DNA from 2 places in the Pseudactinotalea sp. Z1739 genome. Region 2 is predicted to be linked to the other one. Evidence: predicted binding sites of a transcription regulator. Region 2 holds the regulator's gene; the other holds the start of a gene.

Region 1 (11,786 bases), on a different contig from region 2:
TGAACTGACCGTCCTGGCTCAGACGAAGTGGATCGACCGGTGCAGCCGCGTGCGCCAGTCGAAGAGCACGTCCGCCTCCAGCCCGGGCACCCCCGGTACCCCGGTGCGCAGCAGTGCGGCGATCGCGCTGCTGCGCACCACCATCCGCCGCAGCCGCCACGAGCGCCCCACCACCGCGATGTCGGCCTCCAGGTGCTCATCGGGCAGCACCACCACCAGCGCGGTGAAGTGCAGCCCCCAGGAGCGCGCTGCCCGGAGCCGGCCGGCCAGGTCCTTCATCGGCCGCTCCCGCTCGGCCAGCCCTTCGCTGTGCAGGTCGCGGGTGCCCATCCGCACCGGAGCGCCCCAGTCCTCGGACTGGATCGCGAACAACCCGGTGGGCCCCAGCGCGATGTGATCGATCTTGCTGTGCCCGGCCGCGCCGGCCGAACGGGGGCTTCTGGTCGTGGCCACGTCATGCCAGACGGTGAACGCCGAGCCCAGGTCGGCCAGCGCTTTGGCGGTGGCCTCCTCGGCGACCGCATCGGCCAGCAGGTGGCGGATCTCCCGGGGTGCGCGCCGCACCAGGGCGGGCTCGTAGGGGTCGGTCAGGTCCACGCCGCGCCCGACCCATTCGCGGACGAGCGTCAGGTACTGCTGGCGGGACCACCCCCCGGGGTGCCCGTGGGATCGGGCCCGCGCCGGTGCCGAACGCGAGGCCGAGGATCGCCCCGCAGTACCGGCGGCCCAGACCCGCTGCTCCGGTTCCGGCCCGGCAGCGGGTGAGCTCCGCCGTCGTTGGTCATGCGCGGCGCGCAACCGCGGGCTGCTCACCTGCGCCCAGGCCGCCTGCACGGCCGCGAAAACCTCAGGGTCCCCGCCCAGATCAGGATGGGACTGGCGCATCATGCGGCGGTAGGCGCGCTTGAGTTCGGCATCGGAGGCCTGCGCGGACACCCCGAGCACCTCATAGGCGCTTCTGCCCATGAGTCGATCGGACATGCCAGCAACCTCCGGGAGACGGACCAGCACACCTTAACCCGCGTGGGCACCCATTCCATCGCCCCGTCCCCGCGGCCGCGGGGATGACGCCGCGCTGCCGCCGTGGCAGCACCGGCCGATAGGGTGCGTGACCATGAGCACGCCGTCGCACGCACCCGGGCGCACCGAGGGACGACGTCGAGCGCGGATCGCCGCGGCGGTCGTGGCGGTCGTGGCGGTGCTCGCCCTGGCGGCGGTCGCCGGCATCATGATCTCCCGCAGCGGGCAGGACGAACTCGCGCCCGGTGACACCGATACCGCGGTCGATGTGCCCGCGACGCGGTTAGCCCTGGGGGCGTGCCTGGAGTCGTTGGAGTACGTGCACGACGATCTGTTGCGCCAGGTCCCGTGCGCGGCGCCGCACCAGGCCGAGGTGGTGGCCACCGAGGAGATCACCGACGCGGAGTTCGACAGTCGCTACGCTTACGCCCGGCAGGCCGAGGAGCACTGCCTGCCGGTCTCCTACCAGGTGGTCCCGGAGGAGGTCGACACCGCGGCGCTGCGCACCCACACCGTCTCCCCCACCTCCGATTCCTGGGAGGAGGGGGATCGCATGATGCGGTGCCTGCTCACGGTTGAGCCGGACCATCACCTGACCGGCAGTTTCACGGCCGGGGACGTGGAATTACACACCCAAGCGCTGTGAGGTCCGACCGATCGCCCGCCGTGGTCAGTCGCTGGTGAGCACCAGGCCCGCGCTCGTCTCCTGCGCGCGATCGACCGTGACGCGATCCCCGTCCACCGTCTCCCCGGCCAGCAGCAACTTCGCCAGGGGGTCGCCGATCTCACGCTGAATGAGCCGGCGCAGCGGCCGGGCCCCGTAGGCGGGATCGTAGCCCTCCAGGGCCAGCCACTCCCGCGCCGCGGGGGTCACCTCCAACTGCAGCCGGCGGTCGGCCAAACGGTCCGCCAGGTGACGCACCTGCAGGTCCACGATGGTGCCGAGTTCATCGATGGTCAGGGCGTCGAAGACGACGATCTCATCGAGACGGTTGAGGAACTCGGGCTTGAACGAGGCCCGCACGGCGGTCATCACCGAGTCCTTCTTCGCCGCCGGGTCCAGGGACGGGTCCACCAGGAACTGCGATCCCAGGTTGGAGGTGAGCACCAGGATGGTGTTGCGGAAGTCCACGGTGCGGCCCTGACCGTCGGTCAGGCGCCCGTCGTCGAGCACCTGCAGCAGGATGTCGAAGACCTCCGGGTGGGCCTTCTCCACCTCATCGAGCAGCACCACCGAGTAGGGCCGGCGCCGCACCGCCTCGGTGAGCTGACCACCCTCCTCATAGCCCACGTACCCGGGCGGGGCACCGACCAGGCGGGCCACGGAGTGCTTCTCGGAGTACTCGCTCATGTCGATGCGCACGATGGCGCGCTCGTCGTCGAAGAGGAAGTCCGCCAGGGACTTGGCCAGTTCGGTCTTACCCACACCTGTGGGTCCGAGGAACAGGAACGAGCCGGTGGGCCGGTCGGGGTCGGCCACCCCAGCGCGGGAACGGCGCACCGCATCGGAGACGGCTCCGATGGCGTCGCGCTGGCCCACCAGACGCTGGCCGATGACCTCCTCCATGTGCAGCAGTTTCTCGGTCTCCCCCTCCAGCAGCTTGCCGGTGGGGATCCCGGTCCAGGCCGCGACCACCTCGGCGATCTCCTGGGGACCCACCCGCTCGGCGATCATCGGGGCCTGCTCGGTGGTGCCGGCCTCTTCGGCCTCGGCCTCGGCGATCTCGCGTTCCACGCCCGGGATCTCTCCGTAACGCAGCCGGGAGGCGGTCTCCAGGTCTCCCTCGCGCTCGGCGCGGGCCGCCTCGGTGCGCAGCGTATCCAGCCGCTCGCGCAGATCACCGGCCCGGTTGCGGCCGGCCTTCTCCGCCTCCCACCGGGTGGTCAGTGCCACCAGTTCCTCCCGGCGGTCGGCCAGATCGGCGCGCAACTGCGCGAGTCGCTCGGCGGAGGCCTCGTCGTTGTCGGCGTCGGAGAGGTAGGACTCCTCCATCTCCAGGCGGGTCACGGCCCGCTGGAGTTCATCGATCTCCATCGGGGAGGAGTCCAGTTCCATCCGGAGTTGGGAGGCGGCCTCATCGACCAGGTCGATGGCCTTGTCCGGCAGCTGCCGTCCGGTGATGTACCGGTGCGAGAGCGACGCCGCAGCCACCAGGGCACCATCGGCGATCTCCACCTTGTGGTGGGCTTCGTACTTGGGCGCGATGCCGCGCAGGATCGCCACCGTGTCCGGCACCGAGGGCTCATCGACGAACACCTGCTGGAACCGGCGCTCCAGGGCGGCGTCCTTCTCGATGGACTCGCGGTACTCATCCAGCGTGGTGGCCCCGACCATGCGCAACTCTCCGCGGGCGAGCATCGGCTTGAGCATGTTGCCCGCGTCCAGGGTGGAGTCTCCACCCGTGGCGCCGGCACCGACCACGGTGTGCAGCTCGTCGATGAACGTGATGATCTCGCCGTCGGAGTCCTTGATCTCATCGAGCACCGCCTTGAGGCGCTCCTCGAACTCCCCGCGGTACTTCGCCCCGGCCACCATCGCTCCCAGGTCCAGGGAGATCAGTCGCTTGCCCTGCAGGGAGGCGGGCACGTCGCCGTCGACCATCCGCTGGGCCAGGCCCTCCACCACGGCGGTCTTCCCGACGCCGGCCTCCCCGATGAGGACGGGGTTGTTCTTCGTGCGCCGGCTGAGCACCTGCACCACCCGGCGGATCTCGGTGTCGCGCCCGATGATCGGGTCGATCCGCCCCTCCTGAGCGGCGGCGGTCAGGTCGGTGCCGTACTTCTCCAGGGCCTGGAAGGTGCCCTCGGGGTCTGCTGTGGTGACCCGGGCCGAACCCCGCACGTTCGGCAGCGTGGCCGCCAGCGCGTCGCGGTTGGCACCCATGGAACGCAGCACCTCACCGGCGTTGCCGGAGTCGGTCGCCAGGGCCATGAGCAGGTGCTCGGTGGAGACGAACTCATCCCCCAGCGCCTTGGCCTCCTCGCCGGCGGTCTTCATCACCGTGGCCAGGCCGCGAGACACCTGGGGCTGGTTGACCGAGGATCCCGAGGCGGCGGGCATGCCCGTGAGCACACCTTCGGTGCGCCCGGCGACCATGGCCGGAGCGACCCCCAGGGCGTTCAGCAGCGCGACGGCGATCCCGTCCTCCTGGGCGAGCAGGGCGGCCAGCACGTGGGCGGGCTCGACCTGGGCGTGACCGGCGGCCGAGGCGTTGCGGACGGCTACCGACAGCGCCTCCTGGGACTTGGTGGTGAGTTGAGTGTCCAAAGTTCGCTTCCTCCGCGAGCAGTATCAGGGTCCATAAGGGACAACTCCAGCGAAGTTGAGTCTATTCCGCTCAAGGTGGCCGGCAGGCATCGTCCTGAAGCCACCGGCGCACGTGGCACCGGCAGGTGCGGGCATTCCTCCACACCGCTGATCGCCTCCGATGACGTCCTGGTGTCGCTGGATAGCGTATCAACCTGTCCACCCTCCTGGCCGGCGGGCGGATGGTCACCGGGACCGGGGAGGTGCTCGACTTCGGGATCGACGATGACGCGTCCCCGGCCACCGCGCCACCGCCGGGCAGCCGCCCGGTCGGCGGTGACGACGGCATCGCCAGGGCAGGGGCCGGCGCGGGTCGCACCGAGGATGCGCTGCTGCGGGCGATCGGGGTGTCGCTGGGCACGATCGGGGTGATGACGGCGGTGACCATCCGCGCCACCCCCGAGTACGACCTGCGCCGCCTGGAGTGGAGCGCGGGTGCGGAGTGGGCCATCGACCACTTCCTGGAGTTGTCCCTGACCAACCGCAACGCCGACATCTACTCGTACCCCCCGCAGGGACGAGGTCAAGGTGCGCACGCTGAACCTGCCCGGGCACACCGCCTCCGTGATGCCTGCAGACGCGCACGTGGTCGCCGAACAGACCGGCCCCAGCCACGAGATCATCCCGACCGTTCCCCCGTTGCGCTTCGATGAGATGGAGTACCTGTTCCCGTTGGAGGTCGGCATGGACGCGTTCCAGGCGGTGCGGGAACGCATCAAGCCCCGCCACCGTCACCACGTGGCCTGGCGGGTCCTGGTGCGCACCATCGCGGCCGATGACCTGATGCTGTCCAATGCCACCGGGCACGACTCGATGAGCATCGCCCTGCTGCACAACGCCGAGTTGCCCGAGGACCCCTACTTCGCGGACATGGAACCGTTGCTGCTGGATTACGGCGGTCGCCCGCACTGGGGCAAGAAGCACTCCCGCACGGCCGCCCACCTGGCACCGATGTACCCGCAGTGGCAACACTTCCAGCCGATCCGGCGCCGGCACGACCCGGACGGGGTGCTGATGAACGACTACCTGCGTTCGTTGCTGGAGCAGGACCAGGACGGCGCGAACGGGGGCCAGTCATGACCGAGCAGCTGGGGCATCGCATCTGGGTCTTCCCGTCTGGATGCATCCCGGCCACCGGCACCGGGACGGAACCGGAGTTCACCAGCCGTGAGGAACTGTGCCTGCTCAACCCCGGGCCGCAGGACGTCACCGCCGAGATCGACGTGCTGCGGGCCGATGGGGACCCCTTGGGGCCGTTCACCCTGGCGGTCGGCGCGCGGCGGGTGCGACATGTGCGGATCAACGACCTGTTCGACCCGGCGCCGGTTCCGCTGGGGGTCCCCTACGGGTTGATCGTGCGCACCGAGCATCCGGTGGTCGCCCAGGTGGTGCGCACCGACACCCGTCGCGACGGCCTGACGGTGTCGGCGATGCAGGGGTACGGAACCGGCTAGGGCCCAGTGATCGCTCCCGGCATCCCACGGCCCGGCGTTCCTCCGCCCCCTGGCGTCGCAAGACGCTGCAAGGGCCCCGGGTACTGCCGCCCCCTGGCGCGTCCGCGCGCCACGGTGCACGCTGGACAGATGGGTACCACTGCTGAGACCTCGCGACCTCCTGCCGCTCCGGCCTGGCCCCGCAGCACCACGGAGGCGAACGAGGACAGTCTGAACACCCTGCACCGGTGGTGGCGGGCAGCCAACTACCTCTCGGTCGGACAGATCTACCTGATGGCCAACCCGCTCCTGGACGAGCCGTTGCAACCCGAGCACATCAAGCCGCGGCTGCTCGGCCACTGGGGCACCACCCCGGGCCTGACGTTCACCTACGCGCACATGAACCGCGCCATCATCGACCGGGCCCTGGACGCCATCTACGTCACCGGTCCCGGTCACGGCGGGCCTGCTCTGGTGTCCGCCTCCTACCTGGAGGGCACCTGGACCGAGGCCTACTCCGACGTCACCCAGGACACCGAGGGCATGCGCCGGTTGTTCAAGCAGTTCTCCTTCCCCGGCGGGGTGCCCAGTCACGTCGCTGCCGATGTTCCCGGGTCGATCAACGAGGGCGGCGAGTTGGGCTATTCGCTCTCCCATGCCTACGGCGCCGCATTCGACAACCCCGATCTGCTGGTGGTCACCGTCGTCGGCGACGGTGAGGCCGAGACCGGACCACTGGCCACCAGTTGGCACGGCAACAAGTTCCTCAACCCGCGCACCGACGGGGTGGTGCTGCCGATCCTGCACCTCAACGGTTTCAAGATCGCCAACCCGACCGTGCTGGACCGCATCGGGGAGACCGAACTGTTGGAGCTGATGCGCGGATACGGACACAACCCGCACCTGTTCACCGCCGGGTTCGATGACGAACCGGTCGCCGACACGCACCGCCGCTACGCCGAACTCCTCGACGGCGTGCTCGATGAGATCGCCGACATCAAGGCCCGCGCCGCCGACGGTGATGAGGCCCGGCCCGCGTGGCCGATGATCATTCTGCGCACGCCCAAGGGATGGACCGGACCGGTCACGGTCGACGGCAACGTGGTCGAGGGATCCTGGCGTTCCCACCAGGTGCCCCTGGCGAAGGCCCGCGACGACGACGAGCACCTGCGTCTGCTCGAGGAATGGCTGCGTTCGTACCACCCGGGCGACCTGTTCGACGATGACGGTGCTCCGTCGTCGGACATCACCGGCCTCTGCCCGCAGGGGCGACGACGGATGAGCGGCAACCCCCATGCCAACGGCGGGCTCCTGCTACGCGACCTGCGCCTGCCCGATCACCGCGATTTCGCCGTCGACGTTCCCGCCCCCGGCGCGCGCATCGATGAGCCCACCAAGGTGCTGGGACGGTGGCTGACCGAGGTGATCCGGGCCAACCCGGACAACTTCCGCATCTTCGGCCCGGACGAGACGGCCTCGAACCGGTTGTCGGGGGTCTACGACGTCACCGCGAAGCAGTGGAACGCCGAGTACCGCGACATCGATGAGGACGATGATCTGGCACCCAGCGGCCGGGTGGTGGAGATGCTGTCGGAGCACATGTGCCAGGGATGGCTGGAGGGCTACCTGCTGAGCGGCCGGCACGGGATGCTGAACTCCTACGAGGCGTTCATCCACATCGTCGACTCGATGTTCAACCAACACGCCAAGTGGCTCAAGGTCACCCAGGAGATCCCGTGGCGGGCACCGATACCGTCGCTGAACTACCTGCTGTCCTCGCACGTGTGGCGCCAGGACCACAACGGCTTCTCCCACCAGGACCCCGGCTTCATCGACCATGTGATGAACAAGAAGGCGGAGGTGGTACGGGTGTACCTGCCACCGGACGCGAACACGTTGCTGAGCGTCTACGACCGGATCCTGGGCACCCGGGACTTCGTCAACGTGGTGGTGGCCGGCAAGCAACCCGGTCCGCAGTGGCTGGACATGGAGGCCGCGATCGCCCACTGCGCCCGCGGCGTGGGCGTGTGGGACTGGGCCGGCTCCGAGGTGGAAGGGCAGGACCCGGACGTGGTGCTGGCCTGCGCCGGGGACATTCCCACCATCGAGACCCTGGCTGCGGCCGGCCTGCTGCGCGAGTACCTGCCGGACCTGAAGGTGCGGGTGGTGAACGTGGTGGACCTGATGCGCCTGCAGGATGACCGGGAGCACTCGCACGGGATGTCCGACCGCGACTTCGACACGGTGTTCACCAAGGACAAGCCGATCCTCTTCGCCTACCACGGCTACCCGTGGCTGATCCATCGACTGACCTACCGGCGCACGAACCACCCGAACCTGCACGTGCGCGGATACAAGGAGGAGGGCACCACCACGACACCGTTCGACATGGTGATGCTCAACGACTTGGACCGCTACCACCTGGTGATGGACGTGATCGACCGGGTGCCGCAGTTGGGCAGCCGGTACGCCGGATTGCGCCAGGAGATGGGCGATGCCCGCCTGAAGGCCCGGCAGTACACCCGCGACCACGGTGTGGACATCCCCGAGGTAGCCGACTGGGTGTGGCCGGACGCGGCCGACTCGGGCACCGTCTCCGGCTCGAACGCCCAAGCGGCTGCGACCGATACCGGCGCGGACCACGGCTGAGCCGTCGCCGCACGATGGCACACTCGAGGAATGACTTCGCGGATCTGGCGCCCGGTAGGCGCAGTCCTGCTCGCGCTCGTGGTGCTCACCGGCTGCGTGCGGCTGGACGGCGGGGTGACCATCAGCACCGATGACACCCTGTCCGGTGACGTTGTGGTCGCCGTCAGCCAGGCCTGGGCCGAGGCCAATGGTCAGGATCCCTACGCGCTGCAGCGCATCCTGGACGAGGAGATCGCCGCGGCCCCGGATGCCGGCATCGCCGCGGAGCCGTTCGAGGACGGCGAGTACATCGGGGCCACGTTGACGCTGACGGACGTGCCGATCGAGCGGATCGAGGAGTCCACCTCCGGCGCACTGATCGTCGCCGCCGAGGAGGACGGACACATCGTGGCCGGGCGGTTCGGTGACCTCGACCTCACCGCACCGGACGGCGCCGAGGGGGACGATCAGGTCGCCACGCCGTGGTTGATCGACTTGTCGGTGACGTTCCCGGAGGCTGTCACCGACCACGACGGCACCCTGGTGGGCCGCACCGTCTCCTGGGACCTGGAGCCCGGTGATGACACGCTCTTCGCCACCACCGCAGGCAGCGGCTTCTCCCTACCGGTTCCGGTTCCGGTGCTGCTGTTCGGGCTGCTGCTGGTGGGGACCGGCCTCTGGCTCGTCATCAGCCGACGACGGCGACAGGCAGCGGGCGAGCAGCACTGACTTGCCGTAGGTGACCGGCCCGGGCGGGCAGCCGACCCGTGCAGCGAACGGTACTCGGTGTGCTGTGAGGATGGAGGAAGGGCCGGCCTCTGGGGGGACCGGGCCTTGTGGCCCGAGTGGCTACCTCAACCCTGCTCGACTGGGTGCACGCGTCCTGTCCGGCGTCGGTGGCCGAGCCCGATGACGAGAGCCCTGAGGCGGGGGTCGGTGGCCGAGTCCGATGACGAGAGCCCTGAGGCGGGCGTCGGCGACCTCCCGGTCTCTCACCCGAGCGTTCAACTGCACAGTTATCCCCAGGCCGGGTGTACCCGCGTAGCTATCCACAGCGCCGGAGTGATTCGAACGTTTGTCGGAGGTGGGTTGTAGGTTCGACTCATGTCCATCACCCAGGTCCCACCGATGATCCAGGCGCCGGCCGCGTTGGCTCAGGTCGCTTCGGTCGTTGGGGAGATGGCTGCCGGTGGGTGGTGGCGGGTGGGTGAGTCCGATCTGGGCGAGGCGTTGGCGCAGGCGGGTCGGATCCGTCACGAGGTGGCCCGGCTGGAGGCACACGCCGCGGCCGAAGCGATCGCTCGCGGGTTGCCCGCAGGCCAGGGAATGACGGCGGTGGACTACCTGGTCAAGGTGGCCAGCCAGTACGCCCCGGCGCCACCGCGGGGGCAAGCGATCCACACCGCGCGCATCGCCGAAACGATCAACAACCCCTCCCCCGGTGTGGAGAACACCCTGGCCGGGTTCGATGCCGGACTGATCAGCACCTCCAAGGCCTCAGCGATCATTCAGTTCCACCACGAGGTGGAACCGATCTCCGAGGCCGAGGCGCTTGCCACCACGATGAAGACGATCAACGAAGGAGCGACCGACCAGGTCCAACCTCCCGACCCGAACGACCAGGACGACCAGGACGACCAGGTCGACCAGGGCGATGACGGGGATGCCGCCGAAGGACCTGGCGGGCCACCGGTGCGCCGATGCGGGTGGACCGACCGGCAGCTGGCGCTCCTGCTGCGCCGGGCACGGCGAACCATCAAACCACCTAAGGACTTGGAAGCCGAGGAGAACGGGCAACGAATCCGCCGAGCCCTCTACACCCTGCCCGCAGCCGGCGGGATGACCGAGTACCGGGTCTTCCTCGACCCCGAAGGGGCGGCCATCATCGACGCCACCTTGTCAGCGCTGTCCAAACCGCAGCCGGCCGAGGACGGCACGCCCGATCCGCGCAGCGCACCCCGCCGCCGGGCCGACGCCCTGGTGACCATCATCCAACGGGGCGTAGCCGCCCCCGAGGGAACCCCCCAGACCACCAAGGCCCAAGTGTTCGTCACCATCCCCCTAAGTGACCTACAGTCCAAGACCAACGGCGCCGGCATCACGATGACCGGGCAGGTGCTCTCCCCTGAAACCGTGCGGCGCATGGCCTGCGACGCCTCGATCATCCCCGCAGTGCTGGGCACCGAGGGCGAAATCCTCGACCAGGGCCGCGACGAGCGCCTGTTCACCCGCGCCCAACAACGAGCCCTGTGGCATCGCGACAAGGGATGCTCATTCCCAGGCTGCACCATCCCCGCTCAGTGGTGCCAAGCCCACCACGTCCAGTTCTGGGCCCACGGCGGACACACCAACCTGGACAACGCAGCCCTGCTCTGCCAACGCCACCACACCCACGTCCACAGCAATGACCTAACCGCCACCGTCACACCCACCGGAGTCACCTGGCACACCTGAACACCCCGCCCCACACCCGGCCACCACCGCCGGGCCCATGGCATGCGCAGAGACCGGAATGCGGGCGGGGTGGAACAGGGCAGGAGCAGAGCAGCAGCAGAGCAGAGCAGCAGCAGAGCAGGAGCAGGAGCAGGAGCAGGAGCAGGAGCGATGCTCACACTCCGGCGCCCAGACGGAGCGAATCACGACGCACCCTTGCGCCAGACATCAATGACACTCCACACCGCAACGACAAGGCGCCCCAAGAGCGGCGCAAACCGGGCAGCGTCACTGGAGTACGGCCCGGCGGTGCGCCCAGGGGGCGGCGCGCTCCAGGTCCGCGGCCAGGGACAGCAGCACGTCCTCACCCCCGGGTGCCACCGAGGCCAGCGTGACGCCGAAGGGCAATGCCGGCTCGCCGTCGTCGGGTTCGGCGTGGTGCAGCGGGAGGGAGATCGCGGCCTTGCCTATGATGTTCAGGCTGGAGGTCCACGGAGTGAACTCCATCTGGGCCTGGAAGTCCGCGGCCGGGTCCTCATCGTTGCGGATCGCGCCGATCGCCGGTGGTGGGGTAGCCAGCGACGGGGTGAGGATCACGTCGAAGTCGGCCCACCGGCGTGCGGCCTGGCGGGTGAGGCGCTGCCCGCCGAACACGGCTTCGGCGTAAGTCGGCCCGGTGACATCCTTGCCGGCCTCGCGCAGCCACCGGGTGAGCGGGCGCAGGGCGCTCTCACCCCCGGGCGGCAGCGGGATGGAGGTGGCCAGGACGGCCCACATCGGACGGAACGGGGCCCACTCCTCGGCATTGAAGGGAACCGGGGCGGTATCGAGGTGGTGGCCCATGCCGGTGAGCAGGCGCGCCGCCTTGTCCACGGCGGCCAGGGCCTGGGGATGGATCCCCGCATCGGCGATGATCGGTTCGGTGAGCACCCCGATCCGGAGCGGCGCGGCGGAGCGGGCGGCAG
Region 2 (11,786 bases):
TTTGCCCGCCTCGAGGGCAGCCAGGGCGATCTCGGCGTGGGTGTCGCCGGGGGTGCAGATGTCCACCAGGTCCACATCGTCACGGCGCACCACCTCGCGCCAGTCGGTGGCCGACTCCTGCCATCCCAGGGTGGCGGCCGCCTCCGCGGCCCGCGCCGGGTCCCGGCCCACCAGCACCGCCATCTGCGGATGCACGTCGAGATCGAAGAAGCGGTGCACTGCCCGCCAGGCCTGGGAGTGGGCGGCACCCATGAAGGCGTGTCCGATCATTGCCACCCGCACCGTCGCGGTCATCGCCGGTTTCCTTTCGTCGGGGTCTTCAGTTCAGGGCTGGGTCATCGCTGAGCGGGACCGGTGCCGGGCGCTCGCAGGTGCTGTGCACGGTCAGCACCGCCTGCTGCTGGGCTGCTTCGGCGATCCGGTCCATCACCTCGTGGACGTGGAAGCCGAGTTCGGCGCTCTGCCGGTGCGGCCCGCCGTCCTCGATCGCCCGGGCCATGTCGGAGAGGCCGTAACCGCGCCCGGCGCCCCGGTAACCGGCCAGTGGGGCCACCGGGGTGAACTCCGAGCGGAACCGGCCCAGCCGTACGTCGCCGTCGAAGTGGTTCGGGTCGGGCACCGCGATGGTGCCCTCGGCTCCGTAGACCTCGATCCGGGGCACCTCGGTGGCGACCACGTCGAAACTGACCACCAGGGTGGAGATGGCGCCACCGGCGTGCTGCAACAGCGCCGAGGTGAAGGTGTCCACGTTCACCGGAAGTACCTCACCGGCGCGCGGAGCGTCGTCGGGAACGACCCGCTCGGTCCGGGCGCGGCCGGCCATCGCCGAGACGGCGCGCACCGGGCCGAGCATGGTGACCAGGGCGGTCAGGTAGTACACGCCCATGTCCAGCAGCGGGCCACCGCCCGCGGCGTAGTAGTAGGCGGGGTTGGGATGCCAGAACTCGTGGCCGGGGGCCAGCATGAACGCGGTGGCCCCGACCGGTACCCCGATCCTGCCTTCATCGACCAGAGCCCGGGCGGTCTGGACGCCGGTGCCCAGCACGGTGTCCGGAGCGCTGCCGAGGCGCAGGCCGGTCTCGGTGGTGGCGCTCAGGAGTTCCTCGGCTTCGGTGGGTGTGGTGGCGAACGGCTTCTCCAGGTAGACGTGCTTACCGGCCTCGAAGGCGGCCAGCGCGAGCGGGGCGTGTGCGGTCGGTGTGGTCAGGTTCAGCACCACATCGACGGTGTCGGCCTGCAGCAGGTCGGTCACCTGCAGCGCGGGCACTCCTTCGGCCTCGGCCACCGCGCGGGCGGCGGGCTCGTGGACGTCGCTGACGGCGGTCAGGTTCAGGTTGCCCAGCCGGCGCAGGTTGTCCAGGTACTGGCGGGAGATGTTGCCGCAGCCGATGATCCCGACGTTCAGCGGCTGGCCCACAACAGCCCTCTGCGCACGATGGTGCCCACGTTGTCGTCCCGCAGGATGTCCACGCGGTGACCGGGTGTGCACACGAAGATGCGCCCGGCGCCCCACAGTCTGGTCCACACCGCGGGTGAGGTGACCTCCCGGTGCCAGGGGTCCCAGGGGCGCACCTTCTGGGTGGTGGTGGCCAGCACGTCGTTGTAGTCATCGGCCAGGACCCAGTACTGCTCGGTGACCAGGTCGAAGTCGGAGATGCCGGCGGTGATGGGGTGGTTTCGCCCGGCGCCGGTGATCTCGATGGTGTGCGGGACGTAGTTGTCGTCCATGTGGCCGCGGCGTTCCTCCGGGGCCTTGCCCGGGTGGGTGGCGAACTGCCCGCCCACCAGGTGCAGGTAGTCGGAGTTGTTCCGGTAGGAGTCGGCGATGCCGCCGTGCCAGCCCCCGAACCCGGTGCCGGCCTCGATCGCGGTGCGCAGGCCGGTGAACTGCTCATCGGTGATGGTGTTCATCGTGTTGCACTGCACGATCAGGTCGATGCCGGCCATCAGGTCGGCGTCGGCATAAGGCTCGGGCGACTCGTGGACCTGCACCTCGAAGCCGTGCTCGCGCAGGAACGGGAGGAATTCCTCGGTGGCCTCGATGGGCTGGTGGCCGTCCCAACCGCCGCGGACCACCAGGGCGTGGCGGGCGCGGCTGCTGTCGAAGTCAGGCAGGGTTCGGGGGTCAGTCATGGGGTCGCTCTTCACCGTCGGAAGCAGGGCACGAGAGTGATCCTAGCGGATTTGTTCTGGACGACAACGAAATCTGCCGACGGTGCGCCGACGCGAGCGATCTCGGCCCGCCCACCACGTCGATTTCCCTGGGCGCCCACTGCCCGATCCGGCAGGATGAGGCCGGTGAACGACGTCAGGAACCTGATCGACCCGAATGGTCGGCCGGTGACCAGAACAGACCTGGCCGCGGATCTGCGCGGCCTGGGACTTCGTCCCGGTGATGTCGTGCTGGTACACAGCAGTCTGCGCTCGATCGGCTGGGTGGCCGGTGGCGCGGTCGCCGTGCTGCAGGCGCTGCAGGACGTGCTCACCGATGCCGGCACGCTGGTGGCGCCCACGCACACCTCCGGTCTGACCGACCCCGCAGGCTGGGCCGCACCCGCGGTCCCGGAGCATTGGTGGCCGGTGATCCGCGGCGAGATGCCGGCATTCGACCCGCGCCGCACGCCCAGTGAGCACATGGGCCTCATCGCCGAGACGCTACGAACCTGGCCCGGGGTGCACCGGAGCAGCCACCCGCACGTCTCCTTCGCCGCGTGGGGCGCGCAGGCCGAGAAGGTGACCGCGGGGCATCAGCTGGCCTGGTCACTCGGCGAGAACTCACCGCTGGCGCGGGTCTACGAACTGGGTGGCCGGACGCTGCTGCTGGGCACCACCAACTGCACCAGTCTTCATCTGGCCGAGGCCCGGGCCGGCACCTCGCCGGTGCTTCGCCAGGGCGCGCCGGTCAACCGCGACGGCAGGCGCGAGTGGGTCACCTTCGAGGACTGGGACTACGACGACGAGGCGTTCGAGGCCATCCTGGCCGACTTCTGCCGCGCCTACGACGTTCAGCCCGGCAGCGTGGGGTCGGCACGGGCCCTGTTGATCGACCAGGTGTCGCTGGTCGACTTCGCCGAGGAGGCACTGCGCCGCCTTGCGTGAACCCACGGTCGGGCGTCGGGTGCACCGACGCGCGGTCGCCCCGCGGTACCCGACGATCACGCGCCCAGGTGGTCGGCGAGGAACGCGTCGACGGCCTCGTGGTAACGGTCGGGCTGGTCCCGTCGGACACAGTGACCGGACTCGGGGATCACGACCGTGCGGACCGAGTCGTTGCGCACCGGACGCGGAGCCATCGGCGCCTCCGGCGGGAGGATGAGCAAGGTGGGGACGGTCAGCGCCTCGAAACGCTCCTCCCACAGCGCGTCACCCAGGAACAGCCCACGAGCGATGTACCGGCGATCCACGAGCGGCTTGCAGGCGGCCCAGGCTTCCACCTCGGCCCGCGTCCAGGGGGTCTCGCGCAGCATCCGTTCGATCTGGGTCCCCGGATCGACCATGCTGTCCAGCAGCGCCTCGTTCGCTGCCACGAACTGCGGATCGGGACGTGAGCCGCTCGGCTTGGCCGGGTCCTCCAGGACGAGGGCGGCGATGTTCCGGGGCCGCGCCAGCGCGGCGCGCAGTGCGAGGAACCCCCCGAGCGAGTGCCCGATGAGTGCCACCGGTTCACCGATGTGCTCGAGCACCGCCAGCACGTCGTCGAGCATGACGTCCGGGGCGGCGTCGAGCTGATCCTCGGCAAACCGAGGGGAGCGGCCGTGGCCGCGTAGGTCCGGAGCGTGGATGTCCCACCGCTCCCGCCAGTGTAAGACCAGGTCCGGCCACGCGGTGCCGGCGTCGGTGACTCCATGCAGGAGCACCACGGGCCTGGCCCCGCTGCGGCCGTATCGGTGAGTGTGTAGTGGCTGCACAGGGCAAGGCTAGGGCCATGGTGGCTCGGTACCGCGAAACCTGGGAATAGACCACCCTCGCGCATAGTTGAGCCTAATAGACTCAAGTTCTTCGATCTGGGTTTGACAACGGAATCCGGGCAGGTGAATCTTGAGTGCGCACGACTCAACCGTGAACCTTCCGAGGCTCACCAGCGCCACGAACGTCCCCGAATCAATCGCCGGCCCACAGGCCGGGAAGGAGCAATCACCATGGCACGAGCGGTCGGTATCGACCTGGGCACCACGAACTCGGTGGTGTCGGTTCTCGAGGGTGGCGAACCCACCGTCATCGCCAACGCAGAGGGCGCCCGGACCACCCCCTCGGTGGTCGCGTTCTCCAAGACCGGTGAGGTGCTGGTCGGCGAGATCGCCAAGCGCCAAGCCGTCACCAACGTCGACCGCACGGTCACCTCGGTCAAGCGCAGCATGGGCACCGACTGGTCGATCGACATCGACGACAAGACCTACACCGCGCAGGAGATCTCCGCGCGGGTGCTGGGCAAGTTGAAGAAGGACGCCGAGTCCTACCTGGGTGAGCCGGTCACCGACGCGGTCATCACCGTGCCCGCCTACTTCAACGACGCCGAGCGGCAGGCCACCAAGGACGCCGGACAGGTCGCAGGCCTGAACGTGCTGCGGATCGTCAACGAGCCCACCGCCGCCGCCCTGGCCTACGGGCTGGAGAAGGGCAAGGAGGACGAGCTCATCCTCGTCTTCGACCTCGGTGGCGGAACCTTCGACGTCTCCCTGCTGGAAGTCGGCAAGGACGAGGACGACTTCTCCACCATCCAGGTGCGCGCCACCAACGGCGACAACCGACTCGGCGGTGACGACTGGGACCAGCGGATCGTCGACTGGTTGGTGAACCAGGTCAAGAGTTCCTCCGGGGTGGACCTGTCCAAGGACAAGATCGCCCTGCAGCGTCTGCGTGAGGCCGCCGAACAGGCCAAGAAGGAACTGTCCAGCGCCACCTCGACGAACATCTCGCTGCAGTACCTGTCGATGAGCGAGAACGGCCCGATCCACCTGGACGAGCGCCTGACCCGCGCGCAGTTCGAGGACATGACCTCCGACCTGCTCGACCGGACCAAGACCCCCTTCCACAACGTCATCAAGGATGCCGGGATCGACCTCTCCGAGATCGACCACGTGGTGCTCGTGGGTGGTTCCACCCGGATGCCGGCCGTGACCGAGGTGGTCAAGCAACTCACCGGTGGCCGCGAGCCCAACAAGGGCGTGAACCCCGATGAGGTCGTGGCTGTGGGCGCCGCCCTGCAGGCCGGCGTCATCAAGGGGGACCGCACCGACGTGCTGCTGATCGACGTCACCCCACTGTCCCTGGGCATCGAGACCAAGGGCGGGGTGATGACCAAGTTGATCGAGCGCAACACCGCGATCCCGACCAAGCGCAGCGAGGTGTTCTCCACCGCCGAGGACAACCAGCCCTCGGTGGCGATCCAAGTGTTCCAGGGTGAGCGTGAGTTCACCAGCGACAACAAGCCGCTGGGCACCTTCGAACTCACCGGAATCGCCCCGGCTCCCCGGGGTATGCCGCAGATCGAGGTCACCTTCGACATCGACGCCAACGGCATCGTGCACGTCTCGGCCAAGGACCGGGGTACCGGCACCGAGCAGTCGATGACCATCACCGGTGGCTCGGCGCTGCCGGAGGAGGAGATCGACCGGATGGTCAAGGAGGCCGAGGCCCACGCGGCCGAGGACGCCAAGCGCCGTGAGGAGGCCGACACCCGCAACAGTGCCGAGCAACTGGCCTACTCCACCGAGCGGCTGCTCACCGACAACGCCGAGGAACTCCCCGAGGACGTTTCCAGCGAGGTCAAGGGCAAGGTCGACGAACTGAAGAAGGCCCTGGAGGGCGAGGACATCGAGGCGATCAAGACCGCCCAGACCGAACTGTCCACCGCCAGCCAGAAGATCGGTGAGGCCCTCTACGCCCAGCAGCAGTCGGAGTCGGGTGCGGCCGGTGAGGCCGGTGGCGACACGGGCCCCACGGAGGGCCAGGGTCCGGGCGCAGCCGAGGATGAGGACATCGTCGACGCCGAGATCGTGGACGAGGACGAGGAATCCAAGTGAGCGAGTCCGAGTTCGAGGGTAAGCCGGTGATTCGCGATAAGCGGCGCATCGACCCCGAGACCGGTCAGCGCCGCGAGGAGATGCCGGAAGCCGCCGAGCCGGGCGCCGTCTCCCCCGACGGCGCCCCGGCCGGGGGCGCCCCGGAGGCGTCCGACGTCGAGTCCCCAGCCGAGCCCGACCCGGTGGCCGAAGCCAAGGCGGAGGCGGCGGATCTGTTCGACCAACTGCAACGCGCCAAGGCGGACCTGTACAACCTGGACCAGCGGTTCAACAACTACGTGCGCCGTTCCCGCGCGGAGGTGGAGGCCGCGCAGAGTTTGGGCGTGGCAGACGTGGTCGAGACCTTGATCCCGGTGCTGGACGACATCGCCGCGGCACGTGAGCACGAGGAACTGTCCGGCCCGTTCGGTGCGATCGCCGAGAAGCTGGAGTCCAGTCTCGCCGGGAAGTACGGCGTGGAACGCTTCGGCGCCGTCGGTGAGCCGTTCGACCCGGAGGTGCACGAGGCCCTGATGCACGAGCACAGCGAGGAAGCGACCGAGAATACGATCGCGACCGTGTTGCAGCCCGGGTATCGCGTGGGCGATCGGGTGGTCCGACCGGCCCGGGTGGCGGTGTCCGGGCCGCAGTGAACTCGACCGCTCGCACGAGACCAAACGGCGCATGAGATTGCGCGCGACAATGAACCAGGGAGGTGAGGTGCCATGAGCGGACAGGACTGGCTGGAGAAGGATTTCTACCGCACGCTCGGGGTGTCCAAGGACGCCGACGCGGCTGCGGTGAAGAAGGCCTACCGCAAACTGGCCCGCAAGTGGCACCCCGACCAGAACCCGGGTGACGCTGCCGCGGAGCAAAAGTTCAAGGAGATCGGCGAGGCCTACGCGGTGCTCTCCGATACTGAGCAACGCAAGCAGTACGACGCGCTCCGCGCCATGGCCGGAGGCGGACCGCGGTTCGCCTCCGGCCCCGGCGGCGCCGGGGCCAGCGGTTTCGAGGACCTGTTCAACGGCATGTTCGCCGGTGGCGGGGCCGGTGGGCCACGGGTGCGCTACTCCAGCGGTGGACCCGGGGGCGCCGGCGGTGCCGGTGGTCCGGACCTGGACGACCTGCTCGGGGGACTGTTCGGTGGTGGTGCGGGGCCGCAGCCCGGCGGCGGGCGATCCGGTTTCGGGTTCGGTGGCCAGAAAGGTGGCGACATCACCACCTCCGCGCACCTGCCCTTCCGGACCGCGGTGGAGGGCTCCACGGTCACCCTGACCATGGAGCGCGGACGTTCGATGAACGTGCGCATCCCCGCCGGGGTGCGGGACGGGCAGAAGATCCGCCTGGCCGGAAAGGGCCAGCCCGGCATCGGCGGCGGCGCACCCGGTGACCTCGTGGTCACCGTGCACGTCGACCCGCACCCGGTGTTCGGGATCAGCGGGAACAACCTGACCATCACCGTGCCGATCACCTTCCCGGAGGCGGTGGAGGGCGCCACGATCTCGGTGCCGACCCTGTCCGGGGACACCGTGCGGCTGAAGGTCCCGGCCGGCACCCAGTCCGGGGCCCGGTTGCGGGTCAAGGGCAAGGGCGTGAAGACGGCGAAGAGCACCGGTGACCTGATCGTCACGGTGCAGGTCGCCGTCCCGAGGAACCTGTCCAAGCAGGCCAAGTCGGCGTTGGACACGTTCGTCGCCGCAAGCGATGACACCGACCCGCGCGCCGGCCTGGCGGATGCGGCAAGGGCATGACATGCCAGGCGCTCACTACACCACCCCACGGCTGGCGATCTCCGCAGCCGCGGAACTGGCGGGCATGCACCCGCAGACGCTGCGCCAGTATGACCGCCTGGGGATCGTGGTCCCCCGCCGCACCCCAGGGCGGGGGCGGCGCTACTCCGAACGTGACGTCGACATGCTCCGGGAGGTCCAGCGACTCTCCCAGGACGAGGGCGTCAACCTGGCCGGGATCAAACGCATTCTGGAACTGACCGAGCGGAACGAGCGCCTGGTCGCCGAGGTCCAGCGCCTGCTCGGGGTCAGCACCGGTCATCGCCGGGTGTTCACCGCGAGCGCCACCGGGGACGTCGTCGCCCTTCCGCTGGGACAGCGTGCCCGCCAACGCGCCGGTGAGGACTCCCGGCGCGCGTTGGTGCTGTGGCGACCACTGCGCTGAGGCGACCGGCGGCGTCCTTCCGGTGCCATCCCGGCCCCGGGGTGCCTGTCCTGCTTCGGCGACTCCACCTTGGCGGGCATCCTCGCCGTGGGTCGCGGACCGGTCGATGGGCACCCCTGCCCGTCGCGATCCGCAGTCAGGCGGCCGGTCGCTCTACTACGCTTCGGAACGACAAGGCGTGTGCGACCTGCGAGTTCGGCACGCGCCGCCGACCACCAAGAAACTAGGAGTCCTTGTGACTGACAACTACGGCAACGCCAGCCAGCCGCAGAACCCGAACATGCCGCCGCCCCCGCCCGGCGGTCACCAGTCAGTCCCGCCGCAGCCGGGGGCACAGCAGCCCCAGGGTGGTGGCTACCAGGGACCGCCTCCGGGGCAGAGCTACCAGCCCCCGGCCGCCGGATACGGCGCCGGCCCGGGAGGACCTGCAGGTCCCGGCGCACCTGGAGGCCCGGGCGCCCCTGGGTGGGTCCAGGGCTATGAGCAGCAGCAGAGCGGGAACTTCTTCGCCAATCTCTTCGACTTCACCTTCAAGCGCTACATCGCCGAATCCGTGGTGAAGGTGCTGTTCATCCTGCTCCTGGTCGCCTTCGGGATCGGATACCTGTTCGCGGTCATCGCGAGTTTCTCGGCCAGCGTCGGCGCCGGATTCGCCACGATGATCCTGGGTGGGCTGCTGGCGCTGCTCTACCTGATCCTGATCCGGGTCTCGCTGGAGGCGATCGTGGCGGCGGTGCAGGCCGCCAAGAACACTGAGCAACTGCTGCAACGTCTCTGATGCGCCAATGGTTGCGGGCGCTGCCGACGTTTGCCGGCCCGCTGCCGGAATTCGACCCCGGCAGCGCCCCAACCGACCCGATCACCCTGTTCACCGCATGGCTGCGCGAGGCCACGGGGGCCGGGGTGCCGATGCCGCACGCTGCGGTGCTGTCCACTGCCGGTGATCGCGGCCGGGTGAGTGGGCGCACCCTGATCCTCAGGGACCTGCACGAGCGTGGTTGGGTCTTCGCCACCCAGTCCACCAGCCCCAAGGGTCAGGACATGGCGGCCAACCCCTATGCTGCACTGACCTTCTTCTGGCCCGCCATGGGCCGTCAGGTGCGGGTACAGGGTGGGGTGGGGCGACTGTCCGCCGAGGCCGGTGCCGCGGACTTCCTGGCGCGGCCACCCGGTTCGCGGGCCGCATGCCTCACCGGTGCGCAGAGCCAGCCGCTGGGTTCGCGGCAGGAGTACTGGGACGCCTATGCGCAATCACTGGCCGAGGTCGAGGCCGACCCGGACCTGGTGGCCCCGCACTGGGCCGCCTACGCGATTCGGCCGGAGTGGGTGGAGTTCTGGCAGGCCACCACTGACCGCGGCCAGATCCGGCTGCGCTACACCGCTGCGGACGGAGCCTGGACCAGCGGGCTGCGCTGGCCCTGACCCGTCAGTCCGCGGGCCGGCCCGGGGGCACCAGGAACGGTTCGAGCAGACCGTCGGAGGCGAGGTTCGCCAACTCCGCAGCCGAGTCCGCCGGCACGTCCGGCGCGTCGTAGGCACCATCGCCCGCAGCGGTCATCGCGGATACGGTGCGCAGCCCGAGTCGTCGCTGCAACAACGACTCGCTCACGGCGACGGTGCTCACCGCATCGCGCTGCAGCGCGGTGGTGTACCGGCTGAGCAGCCCCGAACGCATCACCACATACGCGCCCGCGATCGTGTGTCCGAGGGCGCGGTAGGCGACCAGCGCCGCGCCGACGGCGAAGGGCAGCTGCACCGCTCCTGTCCAGATCCATCCGAATCCGATGACGTCGGTCCGCGCCAGCCACCACAGCACACCGGTCACGATCGCCGCGGTCGCCAGCGCCCACCACAACCGGCGCCGCAACGCCGCACCCGGGTGCGACTGCAACGGGGTGGTGATCGGATTGACGTCGGTCTGCAGCACCTCGCCGCTGACCCGGCAGGCCACCGCGCGCGGACCCCGCGGCAGAATCGTGGTCGGATCCGAGGAGGACCATGCGTCCAACCCGGTGGTGATCACGGTGGTGTCGGTGACACCGAGCCAGCGCCACAGCAACGGTTCGGCGATCGCCACGCCCCGGATCCGGCCCTCGTCCCGGTTCACCTCCTTGGTGTGGAACAGGCCCTGGCGGGTGCGCAGCATGGTGGTCTCGGCACCGAACACCCGGGAGAGTTCGAACCTCCAGTGCGAGGTGAAGAACGTGATCGCCATGCCCAGCACACCGACCATCGCCACCACGCCCACCGCGATCGCGGTCCGGCCGGCCCAATCCAGACCGTCCCATGCCACCAGGTTCCGGCCGTAACTGAGTACGTCGAGGTTGAACGTCGCCGCGAGCCAGAAACCGCCCCATAGCACTCCGGCGGCCAGCACCAGGGCCCAGATGTTGAACAGGTTGTAGAGCACCCATCGCGGCTGCAGCCGGCTGAGGATCTGCGGTGCCCGCTCTGGCATGGGATCGTCGCTGCCCTGGCTGCCGGCGTCTGTGGACTCGGCCTCCACCTGGATGTCGATCTCGGCCACCTGGTGGTCGCCGTCGTCTGGTGACTGCGGGGTCCGCCCCGCCGCGACGGTGCCGCTCGAGGGTCGACGGCGGTCCCGCAGCAGGATGCGCTGCAGTTGCTCGGCGTCTGCTGCCAGCACGGCGTCCAGGTCGAAGGCGGCCTCCCCGGCGGCGCTCTGCTGCCCGGCGCCGATCCGCACGATGCGCAGCCCGGACAGCCGGTGTCGCAGCCGGGCCTCGACGTCGACCGATCGGATCCGGTCTCGGCGTACCGAACGGTACTGGCGCACCAGCACACCGGTGCGCCGTTCGACGTAGTCCTCGCTGACCCGGTAGCGGGTGAAGACCCAGCGCAGCGCGTCGCTGATGGCCCCGAGGACGCCGAAGACCGCGATCGCCACGAACGGCCACATGCTGCTCATGTCGGCCTCGACGTCGAACACCGTGATCGCCACGATGCCCGGCGCCAGGGAGATGACCGTTTGCAACGCGTCCACCCAGATCATCCGGGAGTGCAGACGCTGCCAGGGTGCGTCGGTCTGCACCAGTGGCTCGGTGCTGGCGGCCACGTCGCCGGAGATGTCGGCCCGGGTCGTGTCGTCCACGCGGATCTCCTCGCCGCTCATGTGGCATCCCCCGGGGTGCGCTCGGTGATCAGGGTCAGGCGCTCGGCGACGTCGGCTGCCACGTCGGCGTCCAGGCCGTTGATCTCGATGGCCCCCGAGGATGAGGCGGTGGTGACACGCAGCGTGGCCAGCCCCAGCAGCTGCTCGAAGGGTCCACGGACGGAGTCCACGGTCTGGATGCGGGAGATCGGCGCGACCCGCCACTCCTTCACGACCCACCCGCTGCGTGCGTAGACGGCTTCGTCGGTGACCTCCCAGCGGTGCACCGCGAAGCGCCACCAGGGCTCCACGGCGACGCTCACCAACGTCCCCAGTGCGGAGATGATGATCGCGGCGATCAGCCACGGCCGGGCCGCTTCCCACAGCACGTAAGCCACGATCGAACCGGCCAGCAGCAGGCCGGGGAAGACCAGCGCCTGCAGGATCCACAACGTGGTGACCGAGCGTTCAAGCCGGTGCTGCGGTGGGCGCAA

Evidence for each region. The regulator HspR, encoded in region 2, represses chaperone genes until heat shock. The targets are predictions, from matches to a motif close to AAGTTGAGTCNNNNNGACTCAACTT.
Region 1: clpB (ATP-dependent chaperone ClpB) is a predicted target of HspR. The motif match lies at 4,341-4,365, and genes of this name have one in related genera.

What each region holds. Positions count from the first base shown of each region.
Region 1 is NZ_JBMPQA010000003.1:363,242-375,027, forward strand. Features, by position in the region: gene ACO0LV_RS06120 (hypothetical protein) at 1-8, shown strand, start outside; gene ACO0LV_RS06125 (J domain-containing protein) at 19-981, opposite strand; gene ACO0LV_RS06130 (septum formation family protein) at 1,115-1,666, shown strand; gene clpB (ATP-dependent chaperone ClpB) at 1,691-4,288, opposite strand; gene ACO0LV_RS06140 (hypothetical protein) at 4,510-4,980, shown strand; gene ACO0LV_RS06145 (D-arabinono-1,4-lactone oxidase) at 4,895-5,407, shown strand; gene ACO0LV_RS06150 (sensory rhodopsin transducer) at 5,404-5,781, shown strand; gene ACO0LV_RS06155 (phosphoketolase family protein) at 5,911-8,409, shown strand; gene ACO0LV_RS06160 (LppM family (lipo)protein) at 8,440-9,117, shown strand; gene ACO0LV_RS06165 (DUF222 domain-containing protein) at 9,493-10,842, shown strand; gene ACO0LV_RS06170 (amidase) at 11,110-11,786, opposite strand, start outside.
Region 2 is NZ_JBMPQA010000012.1:6,752-18,537, reverse strand. Features, by position in the region: gene ACO0LV_RS14810 (Gfo/Idh/MocA family protein) at 1-294, opposite strand, end outside; gene ACO0LV_RS14805 (Gfo/Idh/MocA family protein) at 320-1,417, opposite strand; gene ACO0LV_RS14800 (ThuA domain-containing protein) at 1,402-2,133, opposite strand; gene ACO0LV_RS14795 (aminoglycoside N(3)-acetyltransferase) at 2,299-3,099, shown strand; gene ACO0LV_RS14790 (alpha/beta fold hydrolase) at 3,156-3,908, opposite strand; gene dnaK (molecular chaperone DnaK) at 4,140-6,023, shown strand; gene ACO0LV_RS14780 (nucleotide exchange factor GrpE) at 6,020-6,655, shown strand; gene ACO0LV_RS14775 (DnaJ C-terminal domain-containing protein) at 6,728-7,756, shown strand; gene ACO0LV_RS14770 (heat shock protein transcriptional repressor HspR) at 7,758-8,180, shown strand; gene ACO0LV_RS14765 (DUF4282 domain-containing protein) at 8,416-8,958, shown strand; gene ACO0LV_RS14760 (pyridoxine/pyridoxamine 5'-phosphate oxidase) at 8,958-9,602, shown strand; gene ACO0LV_RS14755 (PH domain-containing protein) at 9,607-11,292, opposite strand; gene ACO0LV_RS14750 (PH domain-containing protein) at 11,310-11,786, opposite strand.